Regions from separate parts of the Desulfosporosinus burensis genome, predicted to be linked through region 2. Evidence: riboswitches for the same ligand, from Rfam matches in the RefSeq annotation. Region 2 holds a riboswitch; each other region holds the start of a gene.

Region 1 (4,470 bases), on a different contig from region 2:
AGTAAAATTCATGACAAATTCATAACTCATTCACAGCATATTCGAATTGATTAGATATACTTTGAGACATGAAGACAGAGTTGCTGTGAAGATATGCATAGACGAAATTAAAGGAGGAAAAAAGGATGAATAAGACAAAATGGATTGTAGGACTTTCAATTGCAGGCGTGATGGCGCTTGCGGGTACGGCTTTCGCCCTAACCTCTGGGTCAGTTGCCGCGAAATCTGTAGGCCAAACCCTTGGATTCATGCAGACTGTTGATACCTCGAATGTGGTTACCACTCCAGGACCCAACGGATACAGTGGTGGTTATGGCATGATGGGAGGTCAAGGTGTCAATGGATACGGTGGAGGCTATGGCATGATGGGTGGCCAGGGTGTCAATGGATACGGTGGAGGTTATGGCATGATGGGTGGCCAGGGTGTCAATGGATACGGTGGCGGGTATGGCATGATGGGTGGTCAAGGTGGTAATGGATATGGTGGTGGTTACGGTATGATGGGCGGTGGCTATGATGCCAAAAGCTTAGGTGTTGACCTAACAAACGGTGAAGTCACCACATCTGATCAAGCAGTAGCCATTGCTAAGGCTTATACACAAAAATCCAACCATGACGTTGTTGTAGCCGAACTTCATGAATTTTCAAATGGATATGAAGTAGAGCTCAAGGAGGGAGCGACAGGGGCTAAAGCCTATGAAGTGATGGTTTACAAGAATGGCGGACAGATCATTACTGAAATAGGTCCGAATATTATGTGGAATACAAAATATGGACATATGAATTGGGGGAATAACGGGGCGGTTACGGTCAGTGAAGAACAAGCTACGAATAACGCTCAAGAGTTCGTAGCCAAATTGGGCCAAGGATATTCAATCGGGAAACCAGAACTAGCGCCTGGTTACTATGAGTTCATGATTCAGAAAGACGGTAAGGATTACGCGGAACTTGATGTTAATGGATATACGGGTCAGGCTTGGTTCGAAAACTGGCAGGGACCTATTATTAATACTATCGCTGCAAAGTAAAAAGGGAATTAGCCATCGAAAGCAACAAAAGGGCAGTGACTCCTTCAGGGAGAAATTGTCCTTTTGGCATCGTTATGGGATTAGACATAAGAAATAAATGTATAAAGAGTGTACTGTCATTGTCTTATTCTAGTCCAAACCTGTTCAAGGTTATGGTACCTAAGTTTTTATAGTTCGTATTATTGTTTAACGTTTTACGCAGAGATAGCCGGGCTTTGTGTAATCGCCATTTTACTAACTCCACGGAGCAATCTAAAATCTCGGAAACTTCCTTTGTTAATGTAGAATAAATATAATGTTATATATGGCCGTGCACTTCTTAATTTTGCCTAGAATATTATGGATCAAATTGGTAAAAGGAGTGCTGACCATGAAGATGATGTTTCATACTGTAAAGCAAGGGGATACCCTTTGGAAAATTGCTCATCACCACCACACTACCGTTCATCATTTGCTTCACATTAATCCTTCGATAAAGAATCCTGATCTGATATATGTAGGTCAGAGATTAAAAGTTCATTAACAAATTTTAATCAAGAATCTAAAAAATCCGTAACTTTAAGGGGGGTGTCTCACAAAGGCATCCCCTTAAAGTTACTTCATCTGGCCCAGATCATTGCAATTTTTAACAGTAGAATCAACCTTTTTTCCTCCAACTGCTTCCTTTAGAGAATAACCGTTTGGAGACGCACAAAAAGTGGATGGTTAAAGCATAACTGTAGTAATAGTGGTAACGCATGGCCTGCCACTATATGGGTAAACATCAGCACGAATTAAACACAAGCGTAGCAAACTTATCGGGCGACTTTAACTTATTTTGCCACTATACTTGTCATCATACCGCCATCCTCATGGTCAAGTATATGGCAGTGCAGCATCCACGTTCCTGGATTAGTCATGGTGAAGGCAATATCCACATACTCGCCGGCAGGCACATTAAGAGTATCCTTCCTAGTCTCTCGCTCGGGTTTTCTACCGTTCAAAGAAACAATCTGGAACCCGGTTCCGTGAATGTGAATAGGATGATCCATTTTTTCTGCTGTAGTTACATCCTTGTTCCACAAACGAATTTTAACAACCTGACCTAACTTTACTTCTATAGGGTCAGTATCGGGATAGGACTTGCCGTTAATGGTCCAGCGAACCATGCTATCCTCAGAACCGGGTTCAGTGGCTGGCATGGGCATAGCCGTCATATCATGTCCCCCAGGGCTAGTGGGCATGCTTGGCGTGGGAATGGATTAAACAGAACTTGGGATGGGCATTCGTTTACAATAACACAGGGATTCCCTTGGCCGCCGGTATTCTGTATCCTTTCACAGGACTTCTGGTTAGCCCAGAACTAGCTTCCTTTTTATGGCCATGAGTTCGGTATCCGTGACGATGAACACGCTTCTTTTAAAACGCTACCAACCATCGTTCCGGAGAGAACAGATGAAAACAGCACACTAAGGAGGAGGTATTACTATGAGCGAGTTAGAAGCAAAAGCCGCTAGGCAGTCTTCAGTGGTCTATACAGCACTTTCGCTGGCTATAACTCTTATTTTTCTGGTCATCACTTGGTTGAACGGAAATACCTATACTGCTGTGGCTAGGATGCGGGGCATGATTTGGGTTTTCACCTTGAGTATGATTGTCTTAATGCCGATCGTTATCCCGGCGGTGAAGAAAAAAATAATGGGTTAAAGAGCGTAACTGCCCTTTTCAAGTTGGGTTCCGCGTTCATAGGAAATTCATAGTTGTGTAGTATCATTAAGGGTGTTTACTAGGAGGTTAAGATTGTTCTTTGTAAGTGGCAGGGGAAGGAGGGTTTCATACGTTATGCCAAATGCAAAGTAGATCACTCTAAAATTACACTCTTTGAAACAAACTTAATAAAGGTAAGATGCTTAATCTGAGTTTCATAAGCTCAGAACGGGGGATTTCATGTGGGGTGAATCATGTTCAGGACATGTAGGGCTTACACCTTTAGCCCGAATCCGTCAACTAACCTCGTAAGCAAAGAAAGGTGGATAAACTGAGTGTTAATTCCCAAGAAAAAATGGCTTAGTGGGGTCGCTCTTGCAGGTGTTCTTTTATCAAGTAGTTTGACTTGGGTAGCCCCTTCTCAGGCTGCAATTCTCGATTCTCAGGATGTTCCAATGGTTAGATCCGTGCAAACTACCTTACTCAAAAATCCTCCTTCGTCAGCTTCCCCATCGAAAGTATATTCTCAAAGAGTGAGTGAGGCATTTAATTGGACACCTGCTATCGAGGTCAAAGCGAACGTGGCACAAATACCTGAAAGTAATAATGTTCCTGACGAAAAGAAAACGTCAACTCCTGCTGAAAAGAAAACTCCGGCTTCGGTGGGAAAGACGACCCAAAAACCGGAGACCGTTAAAAAGCCCAGCGCTCCTTCTCAGAAGGTGGCCTCTGGGACTAAACAGGTTCCAGTATCCCAAGTGTCTAGGGGAAGTTTAGATGTGGACAAGCTCATTAGCCGTGCCTTAAGTTTACAAGGAATTCCTTATGTTTGGGGCGGAACGAGTCTGAAAGGATTTGATTGTTCAGGATTTGTGCAATATGTGTTCAAAGCTTCCGGGATTACACTACCTCGAGTTGCTGCAGATCAGTACAAACTTGGCACACCTGTCGGCCGTAATGAGTTAAGACCCGGAGATCTCGTTTTCTTCCAAACCTATGCCCCTGGTGCTACGGATGTGAGGATATATATTGGTGGAGGGCGTACAATCGGAGCTGCTAGTAAAGGAGTAGATATTCAGAGTTTGTCGGATAGCTATTGGGCAAAACGTTATCTAGGCGCTCGACGGATTCAATAAGAAAAAATTCAGTCCATTAATTATTAAGGCCGTAGAAGATGTTGGTTATAAAGTCGTAAATAGTTAATGACAATAAGCTGAGATCCATATATATTCTAAGGCAGATTTAACTGTGGCAACAGATTCTTGTCCATGAGTTGGTGAATCTGATATCGCAAATGTTCTAATAGAAGTGGCTGAGGAACTATTCCTCAGCCACTTCTATCTTTTTAGGAAGTTTGACAATGAATTCAGTCTCACGCCCGACTTCACTCTGTACGGCGATCGTGCCTTGATGGAGGTCCGTAATCTGGCGGATCAGCGCCAGACCAATTCCAGTTCCCCCTGTCTCGCGGGTCCGAGATTTATCGGCCCGGTAAAATCGTTCAAATATTAAAGGGAGATCGTCTTTAGGGATGCCCATACGTGTTTCTAATCTTAATTTCTGCATAATCCGGCGTTTGTGTAAGGGCAACGGTAATCTGACCGCCTGAGTTGGAGTACCGATAGGCATTATGCACTAGATTGTAAAAATAGTCGGGTCAGAAGGCGCTCGTCCCCGTACATAGTCACAGGTTCCTTAGCGGTGTTCCAATTTAGAGTTAATTCTTTTTCATGGATGAGGGGGTTGAGACTGCGAA
Region 2 (4,470 bases):
ATATCGTTTCAGATCTGAATTTGTATCCATAATCCGTTGGGTTATTTGGTCATTATTAAGACGTTCTGTCATGTTGCATAGCTCCTTTCAAGAGTGGGTTTCCTATTCATTAAGGTGTCTCATACTGGATGTGCTTTCCTTCCCAAGTACGCAAAACTGCTTTGTTTTCATCAAGGGACACAAGGTATTGAGGAGAAATGGGTGTTTTGCCTCCACCTTTAGGGGCATTAATAATATAAGTTGGCACGGCAAGTCCAGACGTATGCCCACGCAACTGTTCCATAACTGCAATTCCGTCTTGGATTCTGGGAACGAAATGGCGGGTTCCTTTGACATTTTTAGCATGGAAGATATAGTAGGGGCGAACCCTGATTTTCAGCAATTCATGATTAAGTTTTTTCATTACCTCTGGCTGATGATTGATACCTTTGAGTAAAACCGCCTGATTCCCTAGGACCACACCGGCTGCAATAAGTTTGTCGGCCGCATCTTTAGCGTCTTTTGTGACTTCTTTGGGGTGGTTAAACTGAGTATTAATGTAGATAGGAGGGTATTTTGCCAGGACTGTGCATAATTCATCCGTAATGCGCATGGGTAGGGTGACTGGAGCCCGCGTCCCAAGGCGCTTGATTTCTACATGGGGGATAGCGTGGAGTTCTCCGAGAAGCCAATCTAAGGTTAGATCACTGAGTAGTAAGGCATCTCCTCCGGTCACTAAGACATCTCGGATTTCGGGGTTTGCCCGAATGTAGTCCAGTGCCTCTTTAAGCTGATGGCGCGGAGAATGGGTATCTGTTTCCCCAATATTCCGTCTGCGTTGACAATGTCGGCAGTACATAGCACACATGTTAGTGACGTTGATGATTAAACGATCTGGGTAACGCCGTGTTATGCTGGCAGCAGGCGATGTAATTGCCTCTCCCATGGGATCTTCTTCACCAAAATTATCAAAAAGTTCTGCTTGGGTGGGTAATCCTTGTAGCCGAATAGGATCAAAGGGATCAGTATCATCCATTAAACTCAGATAATAAGGAGATACAGCCCAGCGAAAGGTTTTCCCAACACGTTCAAGTTCTATACGTTGCTCAGCTGTTAAGGGTAGTAACGAATTCAGGACATGGGAATCTGATATTCTGTGCGTCATTTGCCAATGCCAGTTTTCCCAGTCTTCAGGCGTTGCGCCGAAATAGCTTAGAATCTTTGCTCGACGAGTTTCGAACATTTCTGAACAAACGGATCCAGTCGGAATAGTCTCCGATTGGGTTAAATATGGGGTAATCATTTGTTTAAGTTCTTCTGCTCGCTTCAGTGCATATTGCCGAAAGGTATCGGGACGGTTTTGTAGTTGAACGGACATTTATATCCCTCCTTGAAATTAGATTTCCAAATTGGTTCCTTAGTTTGGCCTGGGGGGATAACAGAGGTTCTTTTTCAAATAAAAAAGAACCGATTCTATATAACGGCTCCCAAACGGTAAGAACGCAGAATATCACGCTAAACGTGTTTCAACGCCTACGAGGTTTGCTGTCGGGTGCGAGCGCATACTCTACGGCGATTCACCCCAAGAATGCTTCCCCCGTTTTCCCTTTGGGAAATTCAGCAGTTAATATAACATTTTTTACTAACAACCTAATAATAGCATATAAGTTGTTACCCGTCAATAGCATGATGTCAGCTGATGTTGGCTATGTTATAATAGAATGAAATTGATTGGAAATTCGAACCAGGAAGTACGATAAGGGGTTGAACGTATTGGACCATGCACGTTATCAAGAAATCGCCATTGACATAGCCCACGCCATTATGATGGGAGAGTACCATGAGGGAGTAAGGATACATGGCCGTTCTACTTTAGCAGGGCGGTATAATGTATCACCAGAAACTATTCGTCGGGCCATCGCCGTTTTGCAAAATGTCGGTGTGGTGATGGTCAGTCAAGGCGTAGGGATTACGGTAACATCGAAAGCTATGGCTGAAAAATTTGTTAAATCCTTTGATCAAAAAGGAGAAATTCAGGTCTTTGTAGAAGATTTGAAAAAGCTGATGGATCAAAGGCGTGAAAATGACTTAAAGATTGAAAGTCATCTGAACAAGTTTTTAGGTTATTCAGATCGTTTAATGTCTCGTTGGATGGATATCGGAGAAGTAGAAATCGGAAAAAGCTCACCGGCCATTGGCAAGACCTTGAAAGAATTGAAAATCCGGGAGCGTACAGGAACCACCATTGTAGCGGTGGTTCGAGACGGCCTTGAGCAGTTTTCACCGGAGACAGGGTTTGTCCTTCGGGGAGAAGATGTCTTACTGGTAGCTGGCTCAGCTGAGGGTCAGCAAAAATTAAAGTTAATTCTATGATTTGGAGTAGGCACCATGTATCCAGGTATTGATATTATTGAAATAGAACGAGTCGTTCAGGCCTATAAGAGGCAACCTAAATTGTTTGAGCGTCTTTTCACAATCCAAGAGCGTGACAACTTACTGGGAAAAGGCATCCAGAGTTATGCTGCTCGTTTTGCTGGCAAAGAGGCTATTCTAAAGACGTTAGGGACGGGGCTTAGCGGCTTATCTTGGCACGATATAGAAATATTGAATGATTTAAGCGGAGAGCCTCTGGTCTATCTCAGTTCTAGAGCTATGAATCAAGTCAGAGCTAGGGGCGGGTCCCAAGTAAGGGTAAGCTTGACCCATAATCGAACCCAAGCGATGGCCTTTGCGATATTAAGCTGAACGAAAAGCTAGGGGCAATTCATGGATCCCTACAGCATAAGAAGTACAAGTGAAGTCTTAAATTGAGAGAGAACCGGGGTGGGGAATGTGCGTGTGGTCAGCGCAGAACAAATGCGTCAGATCGAAGAAAAAGCGATTCATCATTATGGTATCCCCAGTTTGCTCCTGATGGAAAATGCAGCCTGGGCAGTCGTTGAAGAGATTCGACGTAATCTTCTTAATCATCAAGAGCAGAGAGAATTAAGTGGACGAAAAGCAGTGATTCTAGCTGGAAAGGGTAATAACGGCGGAGATGGCTTAGCTGTTGCACGCCATCTTGTGTTCCAGGGCATGGATGTTACCGTTTTGTTATTTGCTGGACTTGAGGAACTTAAAGGAGATGCTGCTTTAAATTTACGTCTATATCAAGGTACTAGCGGAAAATTGTTCGTGATTAAAGGACAAGAGCAACGCCGCTTAACACGTTTAGCACTCGCTCAAGCAGATGTTGCCGTGGATGCACTTTATGGAATTGGCTTGCGTGGTGCTTTGCCAGGCTTAATAGAAGAATATGTGGACGAAGTAAACCGTTCTCCAGGATGGGTGATTTCCATCGATATCCCCAGTGGGGTAGAGGCCAATACGGGTAATGTTTACCGTACAGCGGTCCGCGCCCAAGCCACTGTTACTTTTGGACTCCCGAAATGGGGTCTTTTTCTCGGTGAAGGCCCAGATTATTGTGGACGGGTTATAGTGGATCCGATTTCTATTCCCGAAGCATACTTAGAAGATGAAGGAATATCGACGTTTGTCTTGATGGATGAGGATATACGCACTAGTCTTCCTGTACGTCAACTAAAAGGTCACAAAGGAACCCATGGCAAAGGGATTCTTGTGGCAGGGTCTAAGGGGATGAGCGGAGCCGCGGTTCTGGCAGGACGGGGTGCTTTGCGTAGTGGGATTGGACTGTTGCAAATCGTGACTGCAGAGGGAATTGCCAACGATGTAGATGCCTGCCTTACAGAGGCAACCGTTTGGCACGCTCCTGGAGAGGATTACCTAAATGAAGAAGCTTGGTCAGTGATTAATAGGCAGTCTAGAAACGCGCAGGCTCTTGCGATGGGTCCTGGCTTAGGTCAGAATCCGCAATTTATCCCAGTGCTCGAAGAAATCCTCAGAAATCTAAGCTGTCCGGTTGTCTTGGATGCGGATGCGCTTAATTTAGTCGCTGCGGAGCCTAGCTTACTAGGGTTGAGAAGTGGGCGAGGGCCTTTGATTCTTACACCCCATCCGGGTGAGATGGCCCGACTATGTCAATGTAGTGTTGAAGATGTCGAACGCAATCGCTTGGACATTACGGTGGCAAAAGCGGTTGAGTGGGAAGCAGTGGTCGTCTTAAAGGGTTCTGTGACCATTATTGCCTCACCGGATGGTCGGGCGTTTTTCAACCCTACCGGGAATCCCGGACTTGGAACGGGGGGGACTGGAGATGTTCTTACAGGCAGCATTCTTGCTTGGTTGGCTCAAAGGGTTCCTCCGTTAGAGGCAGCTTGCCTAGGTGTATATTTACACGGCAGAGCTGCAGATGATCTAGCTAATGAGTATGGGTGGTCCGGGTTCACAGCTTTGGAAGTGGCGGATCAACTGCCTAAAGCTCGTCATGCCTTAGAACCGAAGCGTTAAAAAGGAGAGGGGATAAATAATGGGGCGACAGGTTTGGGCTGAGGTGAATTTACAGACTCTGAGAGAAAATTACTTTAAGCTTAA
Region 3 (4,470 bases), on a different contig from region 2:
TGTCTTCCCCAAATGATAACTCTGATGTGGCTACCACTCCAGGACCCAACGGATATGGTGGAGGCTATGGAATGATGGGAGGCTTCGGTACTAATGGGAATGGTGGAGGCTATGGGATGATGGGAGGCTTCGGTGCTAATGGATATGGTGGCGGTTATGGCATGATGGGAGGCTTCGGTGCTAATGGATACAGTGGCGGTTACGGTATGATGGGCGGAGGTGGTTACGGCATGATGGGAGGCGGCTATGATGCAAAAAGCTTAGGTGTAGACCTCACAAATGGCGAAGTCACCACATCTGATCAAGCAGTAGCCATTGCTAAGGCTTATATTCAAAAATTTAACCAAGACGTCGTTGTGGCCGAACTTTATGAATTTGCAAATGGATATGAAGTAGAGCTCAAAGAGGGAGCGACAGGGGCTAAAGCCTATGAAGTTATGGTTTACAAGAATGGCGGACAGATCATAACTGACATGGGTCCAAATATTATGTGGAATACAAAATATGGACATATGAATTGGGGAAATAACGGGGCGGTTACAGTCAGCGAAGAACAGGCCACGAAGAGTGCTCAAGAGTTCGTAACCAAATTGGGCCAAGGATATTCAATCGGAAAACCAGAACTAGCGCCTGGTTACTATGAATTTATGATTCAGAAAGATGGTAAGGATTACGCGGAACTTGATGTTAATGGATACACGGGTCAGGTTTGGTTTGAAAACTGGCAGGGACCGATTCTAAATACTATTGACGCAAAGTAATAAGGGAATTAGCCAGCGAAAGCAACAAAAGGGCAGTTACCCCTGGGAGAAACTGCCCTTTTATTATTAAGCTAACAGCTATTCTCTCAGATATACCGTTGTTTGTTATCTAGCAAGTTCTTCGTAAACTTCAGGTGGGGTTAGAGTCAATCCTTCGCCGCGAAGTGTTCCTTATAGGATAGACGGCTTCGGCGAAACCAATCCTCAGCGCGAATGTATTCGTTCAGGACTGTGTGCTTTCGGCGATACTCATCCTACGGCGCTAAAGTATTCGTCACTGGCTCTGCGCCTTCGGCGAAACCCTCCACCGGAGGCTTTCGTACCTGAAGCCTTGATGTTCAGCTTTAGCTGAACGAGTTCACTGTTTATAAAGAACCGTTGTCATCATCCCGCCTCCCGATTTAGACATGTTATTGGTCATATGGTGCGGTATATGGCAGTGAAAAGGCCACTGGCCGGGATTATTGGCCGAAAACTCAATATCCCAGGTATCCCCAGAAGCGACTAATATATTGCTTCGCAAAAGTTGTTGACCGGGAGAAATCCTGTTACCATCAGAAGCGGTTACATAGAATTGATGGCCGTGGAGATGGATTGGGTGGGCGGTTTCCATGGCATTACTCAAACGAATTCGAACATTCTCACCAGTACAGACTTCTAGTGGCGTGGTGTCTGGAAAACATCGCCCATTAATTGTAAAGAAATTATAGTCCATATTGTAAGGATCGAGATCATAGACACCGGGTGTATATCCGCGCATGGGCTGTTTGTCGACATGGAACTCTTGGAACATGAGGAAGTAATCACGATGAACGCAGCTTGGTTGGTCTGGTTCCAAAATAATCAGGCCGCCTTGTAGGCCCATCATTTCCTGACGCAGCGCATCCAAATGAGCGTGATACATGTGAGTACCGGGTGGATTATTAATCTGAAATTGATAGTCAAAATAGTTTCCGGGTCCAATCTCAGGGCTAGTTGTCATACCAGGGGCACCATCCATGACGTTTGGAACATCTAAACCGTGCCAGTGCACGCTAGTTGATTCGGGAAGCCTGTTGAAAACACGAATATTGACAAAGTCCCCGGGATAAACATGGATAGTCGGTCCGGGTGTACTACCATTATATCCCCAAGCATTAATGTAGAGTCCAGGAAGAATCTCCCGTTGTACGGGTTGGGCAATTAACTCAAAGTATTTTACTCCATTTCTCAAAATAAAGGGTAAGCTGGGGAGATCTGGCGAGACCACCATATCCGTTCACGTCCTTTAGCATTTTAGGAAAGTATATGTTCAAGTCTTAGAATAGGTTCGCGTGAAGTGATCGTCAATTAGAGATTCTCGTTCATGGGAAATTCATATTTGTGTAGTATCATTAAGTGGTATTCAGAAGGGGGTTGAGATCGTTTCATTCCATTCTTACATTACCTTTAATATGAAACATAATAATTAAAGTGCTGAATCTGAGCTTTTGGATGCTCAGAACGGGGGATTTCATGTGGGGTGAATCATGTGTAGAACATGTAGGGCTTACACCTTTAGCCCGAATCCGTCAACTAACCTCGTAAGCAAAGAAAGGTGGACAACTTAGTGTTAATTCCCAAGAAAAAGTGGTTTAGTGGGGTTGCCCTTGCGGGTGTTATTTTGACAAGCAGCTTAACGGGGATAAGCCCATCTCAAGCTGCAATGCTCAATTCTCAGGATGTCCCAAAGTTTGATACAGTACAAACTACCATACTCAAAAATCCTCCTTTGGCAGTTTCTACATCGAAAGTATATTCTCAAAGAATGCGCGAGGCATTTAATTGGACACCTAAGATCGAGGTCAAAACGAACGTGTCACAAATACCTGAAAGTAATAATGTTCCTGACGAAAAGCAAACGTCAACTCCTGTTGAAACGAAAACTCCAGCTTCGGTGGGCAAGACGACACAAAAACCTCAGACCGTTAAAAAGCCTAGCGCTTCTTCGCAGAAGGTGGCCTCTGGGACTAAACAGGTTCCAGTATCCCAAGTGTCTAGGGGAAGTTTAGATGTGGACAAGCTCATTAGCCGTGCCCTAAGTTTACAAGGGATTCCTTATGTTTGGGGCGGAACGAGTCTAAAAGGATTTGATTGTTCCGGATTTGTGCAATATGTGTTCAAAGCTTCCGGGATTACTCTACCTCGAGTTGCCGCCGATCAGTACAAACTTGGCACACCTGTCAGCCGTAATGAGTTAAGACCTGGAGATCTCGTTTTTTTCCAAACCTATGCCCCAGGTGCTACGGATGTGAGGATATATATTGGTGGAGGGCGTACAATCGGAGCTGCTAGTAAAGGAGTAGATATTCAGAGCTTGTCGGATAGCTATTGGGCAAAACGTTATCTAGGCGCTCGACGGATTCGATAAGAAAACTGTAAGAATAGCAATGCCTGACAGTTGGATGCGTTGCATATAAGAAGGGATCCTGAACATCAATCAGGGTTCTTTCTTCATGAGAAATTTTCAATTTTTTTAGAACATAATTTTATCAAATTAACAGAGAAATTGTGTTAATACAAGATCTAACCTTAAATAAGGATATTTTAGGCTGATTTTTGGAATCATAACACCAGTTTGTACGAAATATTTGGTTCATTGCTAAGGGAGATAACAAGCCAAAGATTTTACCTAATAAAGGAGAGATGTGAAATGAGTGGTTGCTGTGGACATTCAAATAAAGGTCATTCTGGAGGGAATGCGTTGAATCCACATGATGGTACTGTATTAAAAATTGAGGGAATGACTTGTGGTCACTGTAAGAGTTCAGTTGAGAAAGCGTTATCAAATGTACCTGGTGTTTCTCAAGCAGAAGTCGATTTAGCTCGTAAACAAGCAGTAGTCTTAGGAACGACTGAACGTTCATTACTTATTAAGGCCGTAGAAGATGCTGGTTATAAAGTCATAAACAGTTAATAAGACCAAACATCTGGAGTAACAATATGCTGAGATCCATATATATTCTAAGGCAGAATCAACTGAGGCGACAGATTTTTGTCCATGAGTTGGTGAATCTGATATTGCAAGTGTTCTAATTAAAGTGGCTGAGGAGCTATTCCTCAGCCATTTTAATCTTTTATGGAAGCTGGACGATGAATTCAGTCTCATACCCGACTTTTAAAAAAATTTCGAACCTACCCCTCGATAATTAAACAGGTGTACGAATACTTTAGCGACTACAGGAGGTGACAGCCAGACTGAGAATCACAAATTGGTTCAAGTATTAGAGTTACAAAGCAAACACCAGCAACGAATTATGAAAGGATTTGAATGAATTATGAAGAAGAGAGTTTTAATGGTTTCATTATCAATGGTTATGGTACTTGGATTGGCAGGGATCGTGAACGCTGCTACAATTGGCAAAAATACCACGGAAATGCAGCCAAAAGCTTCGACTGCACAGGCCTATATGAACAACAATGATGTCACAAGCACCGAAGTTGAGCAGGTAGAAACCACTCAGGCTGATCAAACAGTTCCATCCAAGACAGATGTCTACGATCAAATAAGGAGTTCCGCCGTGTCCATGAATGATCAAATGCAAAACATGCCAGTAAATACTCAGATGCAAAACATGCCGATAAATACTCAAATGCAAAATATGCCTATGAACACTCAAATGAATGACCAGATGAATAGTTCCCAACACACGCAAGGAATGACTGGAACGAACAAACCGAACAATTCTAA
Region 4 (4,470 bases), on a different contig from region 2:
TCATGGAAACTGGCCAAACAATAGGAACTATTGGAGGAGGAACAGCAGAAAAACTGATCACTAAAAGGGCACTGGCAATGTCGACTGCTGACAGTGAATCAAACACTGAAATACATCGCCTAGCGATTAATCAGGAGACCATTACTGCTGGAATCGCCATTTGTGGGGCCAATATAGAGGTTCTATTGGAGCCAGTTCAGGGAAATCATTACTGGCAAATTGCTCAGGAACTCCAGATGAGTGGAAAAGATGTTGTGCTAGTAACTTCCTTAATTCCCCCGCACCCTAAGAGTATTTTGGATTCTTATGGCAATGTGCTATTGGGTCTGCCTCAACCAAGGTTAATGCTCTCCGTTAAAAAACTACAAGAAATATACTCCTGCAGGCATGCAGAAGTTGTTGGCTTAGGCAGTGAAGACTCTCGTTGGTTAGTGGAACCCGCTTTAAAAATAGAGCGGTTACTAATTTTAGGAGCGGGCCATGTGGCCAAGGAAGTTGCTTTTTATGCAAATTCGCTTGATTTCCAAGTGACTGTTATCGATGATCGTCCAGCCTATGCTCTACCTGAGTTTTTCGCGGAATCATACTCGGTTATTTGCAGTGATTTTGAGACAGGTATCAAAAATTATCTACCCAACCGTGATACCTCTGTTGTCATAGCGACTTGGAGCCATCAGACAGATGCCGATTGTTTAAAAAACATCCTCAGCTATTCAACCAAATATGTGGGAATGTTGGGCAGTACAAAAAAGATAACCGCGATTGGAAACTACCTGCAAAAAATAGGGTATACTTCGCAAGATCTTACCCGTTTAAGAGCGCCAATAGGTTTAGATATTAATGCTCAAACTCCGTCAGAAATTGCCATAAGCATAATAGCTGAAATCATTTCTGTTAAAAGATCCTTATACTAAAACTCAATATTTCGAATACGCTTGGGGTTAACCTTCTCGACTAGAGCTAGTTCCTCCTCGGTTGGGACGAATGTAGAGGGTATATCCTATATTACTACATTTAGTTGTATTATATCTACACCTCGTACTGACTCTAGACGGCATCAAACGTTCTTCTCTTTCAAATAAATTCGTCATACTTATTGCAAAAAAGAGTACTAATAAATATCGCGGGAATCTTACCTAAGGTCGGGAAAAGCAGAAATGATCTACTCAATATAAATGAGAGGAGGGTACCCAACTGGATTCTTCAAAGGTTGTCAATATGATTCCAAAACCTAAAATGAGTAAAAGCCTTATTACATCTGGCCTAGTGGTTCTAATCCTTATTATCTTGGGGCTAAATGCCTTTGTCATCGTGAATGCAGGTCAAAGAGGCATCGTTCTTCAATTAGGGGCAGTGCGCCCGATCGTTTTAACCGAAGGAATTCATTTTAAGATCCCCTTCATTCAAGACGTGATCCATGTTGATGTACGAGTCCAAAAATCTCAATCCGATCAAACGGCCGCTTCAAAGGACCTACAAATCGTTACCACGACTGTCGCAGTTAACTTTCACCTTGAGCCCAGCGCAGCGAATAAGCTTTATCAAAGTGTAGGTTTATCGTACGGAGATCGAATTGTAGATCCCGCCATCGGCGAAGCAGTAAAGGCTGTTACCGCCCAATACACTGCTGAGGAGCTGATTTCTAAACGTTCAGAAGTTAGTTCCAAGATCAAAGAGACACTCTCGTCAAAATTATCCACTTATTATATGATTCTTGATGAAATTAACATTACAGAATTCAAATTTAGTCCGGAGTTCAATAACGCGATTGAGCAAAAACAAATTGCTGAGCAGCAAGCGCTGAAAGCCAATCTTGATCTTCAGAGAATAGAAATCGAGGCAAAGCAAAAGATTGAACAAGCTAAAGCTGAAGCTGAATCTCTACGACTTCAAAAACAAGAAGTTACCCCGGAACTTGTGAAACTGAGAGAAATTGAAGCACAGATTAAAGCCATTGACAAATGGGATGGTAAACTTCCAAATGTTACTGGCGGCGCCGTTCCTTTTATCAATGTCAATGATGCTCAGTGAACTCGTTCACCCCACCTAAGCAAAGCATGAAACCCCACTTACTAGAAGTGTGGGTCTTTTTTTTGTGAAAAGTGAACTATTTTACCAAGTTTTACATAAATTTATTTAAAGGACATTTGCATATTTCGTCGAATATTTTATGATGTGCCCTAAAAAGGGAAAATAAAGCTGAATCTAGATTCATCTAGAGCGGGGGATATTACTATGGGGTTAAACGCGTATTTTACGCGTCGGGCTTACACCTTCTTGCCCGAATCCGTCAACTAACCTCGTAAGCTATGAAAGGTGAAAAACAATGCAACTGGATTTCAAACAATCTTTCCGCAACACTCTCCAAAAAATATCTTGGAAATCACCGAAAGTCATCGGTGGTCTAGCAATTACAATTATCCTAACTGGAGGGCTGACCAATTATCTTTCGACAACGACTTCTGCGGCTGTCGTAATGATTAACGGTCAAGAGATTGGCTTAGTACGTGATGTTAATACGGGTAATAATCTGGTTGAAACGATTCTAGAAGAACATGGCAAGCCCTTCGGGCTGATTGCCAAAACTCATGACCAAATTACCTATGAAAAGGTTAGGGTAAATCGAACAGTCTATCATGACTCTGCTTTGAGCGAACAGACATTGGAAGATAAATTGGGATTTTATCTTGATGGTTATAAGTTAGAAGCAGATGGTTCTGTTATTGCAATTTTACCCAGCAAAGAAGATTCCGATAAAGTTCTTAAAGACTATGAATCCTATTATGTTAAACCCAGTGAGGAAAATAAGGTCACTTCCGTTAATTTTGCCGAAGAGGTTCATGTCGAAGAGACAGAGGTCCAACCCAATCAAATGATCCAAGTTGATCAAGCTTTTAAGAAGTTGGTTGATGGTAAAATAAGGACAAAGGATTATACTGTCCTAGCCAACGATTCTTGGTGGCTTATTGCCCGCAAAAATAATATGTTGACAGATGAAGTACTAGCCGGTAATCCAGGAGCAACTAAAGATACAAAGTTGCAACCGGGCCAAATTATTAAGCTTGTGGATTCAACACCCTATCTTACTGTCGTGAGTCAGGGAACCTATTCGGGTCCAGAGACAATTCCCTATGATGTCGTAACAAAATCTGATAACAGTTTAGGATACGGGAAAACAAAAGTCATTACACAAGGTAGTAATGGCTCAAAATTAGTTACATATTCTTATGTGCAAAAGAATGGTATTGACGTTACTAAGCAGGTAGTCGATGAAAAGATCATTCAAGCTCCTGTCAATCAAGTAATTGCTAAAGGCCCTAATAGTCGGCCTGTCACTGTCGCTTACGCTGCTTCTCGTGGAAGCGGTGATTCTTCAAGCATCGTAGATCGCGCCCTTAGCTTGCAAGGGACGCCCTATGTTTTTGGCGGAACAACACGCAGTGGCTTTGACTGTTCAGGTTTTACCAAGTATGTCTTAGCTGGTGCTGGGATATCCCTCCCTCGTACATCCTTTGATCAATTCACCTCCGGAACTGCAGTGGGCAGAGATGGTCTTGTGCCCGGTGATTTAGTATTTTTTACAACCTATGCTAAGGGTGCATCTCATGTGGGCATTTATACCGGAGGAGGACGTTTTGTTCATGCCAGTAACCCCAATAGTGATGTAAAGGTATCAAGCCTTAGTGATAGCTTTTACGCCTCCCGTTACCTCGGGGCACGCAGATATTAGAGAGGGAATATGTACTGAGACCGGTTACCATGTGGTAACCGGTCTCAGTGTTAAGTGATGCGATCACTGCGAAGCATTGTTTTCATAGACTTCATAAAGCCTTCTATGGTTCCACTCGTGCGCAGAAGGTGCTCAAGGCACATGACGAAAAACATAGCTAACATGACTTCCCAGGTTCTGATTTCCAGTAAGGTAGCTTGAAGTGAAGTAGATGCTTTTTCCCACGTGGGCGAAGCAATTAAGAATAAGATAATCGAACCTGCTAGCATAGCATGCCCGATTTGAACGCGCCTCCTCAGAAGCCAAACAACGAGGATCAAGGTGCTTAGAATTTTCGCCATGACGATCATGGTTTTCCCGTCCCTTCTATTTCCAGATGGCTTGAGGAAGTCCCCTTGCCAATAAACATCATTCACTATAAACCCTCTCATTGGTTTTTTCAACGTGTTTTTTAACCCAAGTTATTAGAATAACATTATTATTCTTCAACCAAAGAATAGATGAAAGGCCAAAGTCACTTCCATAATTTTCGATTGACTCCGTGTGAAATAGTTACCCTATAATATAGGACAGGTATATAATCTTACAATAATCTTTGATATAGCAATGCTAGCAGCCCAAAATCTCGTCATAGCACTTAAGGGAAAAGAACCACTCAATCTAATCCCGGAATTAAGAGAATCCGTCAAGTAAAGAGGAACCAAGCCTTTAGCGTAGGCAATCGCCATAGTTGCACTGCG

What was found. A riboswitch is a leader RNA that binds a small molecule or an ion and turns the genes downstream of it on or off. The one in region 2 is predicted to bind cyclic di-AMP.
Region 1: it holds a riboswitch for cyclic di-AMP, as region 2 does, so the genes downstream of both, ACYQ3Q_RS11970 (C40 family peptidase) here and eam (glutamate 2,3-aminomutase) in region 2, are expected to answer to the same signal.
Region 3: it holds a riboswitch for cyclic di-AMP, as region 2 does, so the genes downstream of both, ACYQ3Q_RS00295 (C40 family peptidase) here and eam (glutamate 2,3-aminomutase) in region 2, are expected to answer to the same signal.
Region 4: it holds a riboswitch for cyclic di-AMP, as region 2 does, so the genes downstream of both, ACYQ3Q_RS04785 (C40 family peptidase) here and eam (glutamate 2,3-aminomutase) in region 2, are expected to answer to the same signal.

The regions. Positions count from the first base shown of each region.
Region 1 covers NZ_BAAHYN010000006.1:102,549-107,018, forward strand. The annotation lists gene ACYQ3Q_RS11950 (peptidase) at 126-1,028, shown strand; gene ACYQ3Q_RS11955 (LysM peptidoglycan-binding domain-containing protein) at 1,399-1,551, shown strand; gene ACYQ3Q_RS11960 (multicopper oxidase domain-containing protein) at 1,841-2,224, opposite strand; gene ACYQ3Q_RS11965 (hypothetical protein) at 2,496-2,714, shown strand; cyclic di-AMP (ydaO/yuaA leader) riboswitch at 2,905-3,044, shown strand; gene ACYQ3Q_RS11970 (C40 family peptidase) at 3,050-3,850, shown strand; partial or broken gene ACYQ3Q_RS11975 (sensor histidine kinase) at 4,035-4,470, opposite strand, start outside.
Region 2 covers NZ_BAAHYN010000016.1:3,909-8,378, forward strand. The annotation lists gene eam (glutamate 2,3-aminomutase) at 110-1,357, opposite strand; cyclic di-AMP (ydaO/yuaA leader) riboswitch at 1,495-1,612, opposite strand; gene ACYQ3Q_RS23420 (TrkA C-terminal domain-containing protein) at 1,753-2,352, shown strand; gene acpS (holo-ACP synthase) at 2,368-2,724, shown strand; gene ACYQ3Q_RS23430 (NAD(P)H-hydrate dehydratase) at 2,812-4,386, shown strand; gene alr (alanine racemase) at 4,406-4,470, shown strand, end outside.
Region 3 covers NZ_BAAHYN010000001.1:48,893-53,362, reverse strand. The annotation lists gene ACYQ3Q_RS00305 (peptidase) at 1-761, shown strand, start outside; gene ACYQ3Q_RS00300 (multicopper oxidase family protein) at 1,120-2,013, opposite strand; cyclic di-AMP (ydaO/yuaA leader) riboswitch at 2,205-2,345, shown strand; gene ACYQ3Q_RS00295 (C40 family peptidase) at 2,350-3,150, shown strand; gene ACYQ3Q_RS00290 (CopZ family metallochaperone) at 3,484-3,696, shown strand; gene ACYQ3Q_RS00285 (hypothetical protein) at 4,058-4,470, shown strand, end outside.
Region 4 covers NZ_BAAHYN010000002.1:374,431-378,900, forward strand. The annotation lists gene ACYQ3Q_RS04775 (XdhC family protein) at 1-914, shown strand, start outside; gene ACYQ3Q_RS04780 (prohibitin family protein) at 1,195-2,031, shown strand; cyclic di-AMP (ydaO/yuaA leader) riboswitch at 2,188-2,324, shown strand; gene ACYQ3Q_RS04785 (C40 family peptidase) at 2,327-3,730, shown strand; gene ACYQ3Q_RS04790 (hypothetical protein) at 3,781-4,146, opposite strand.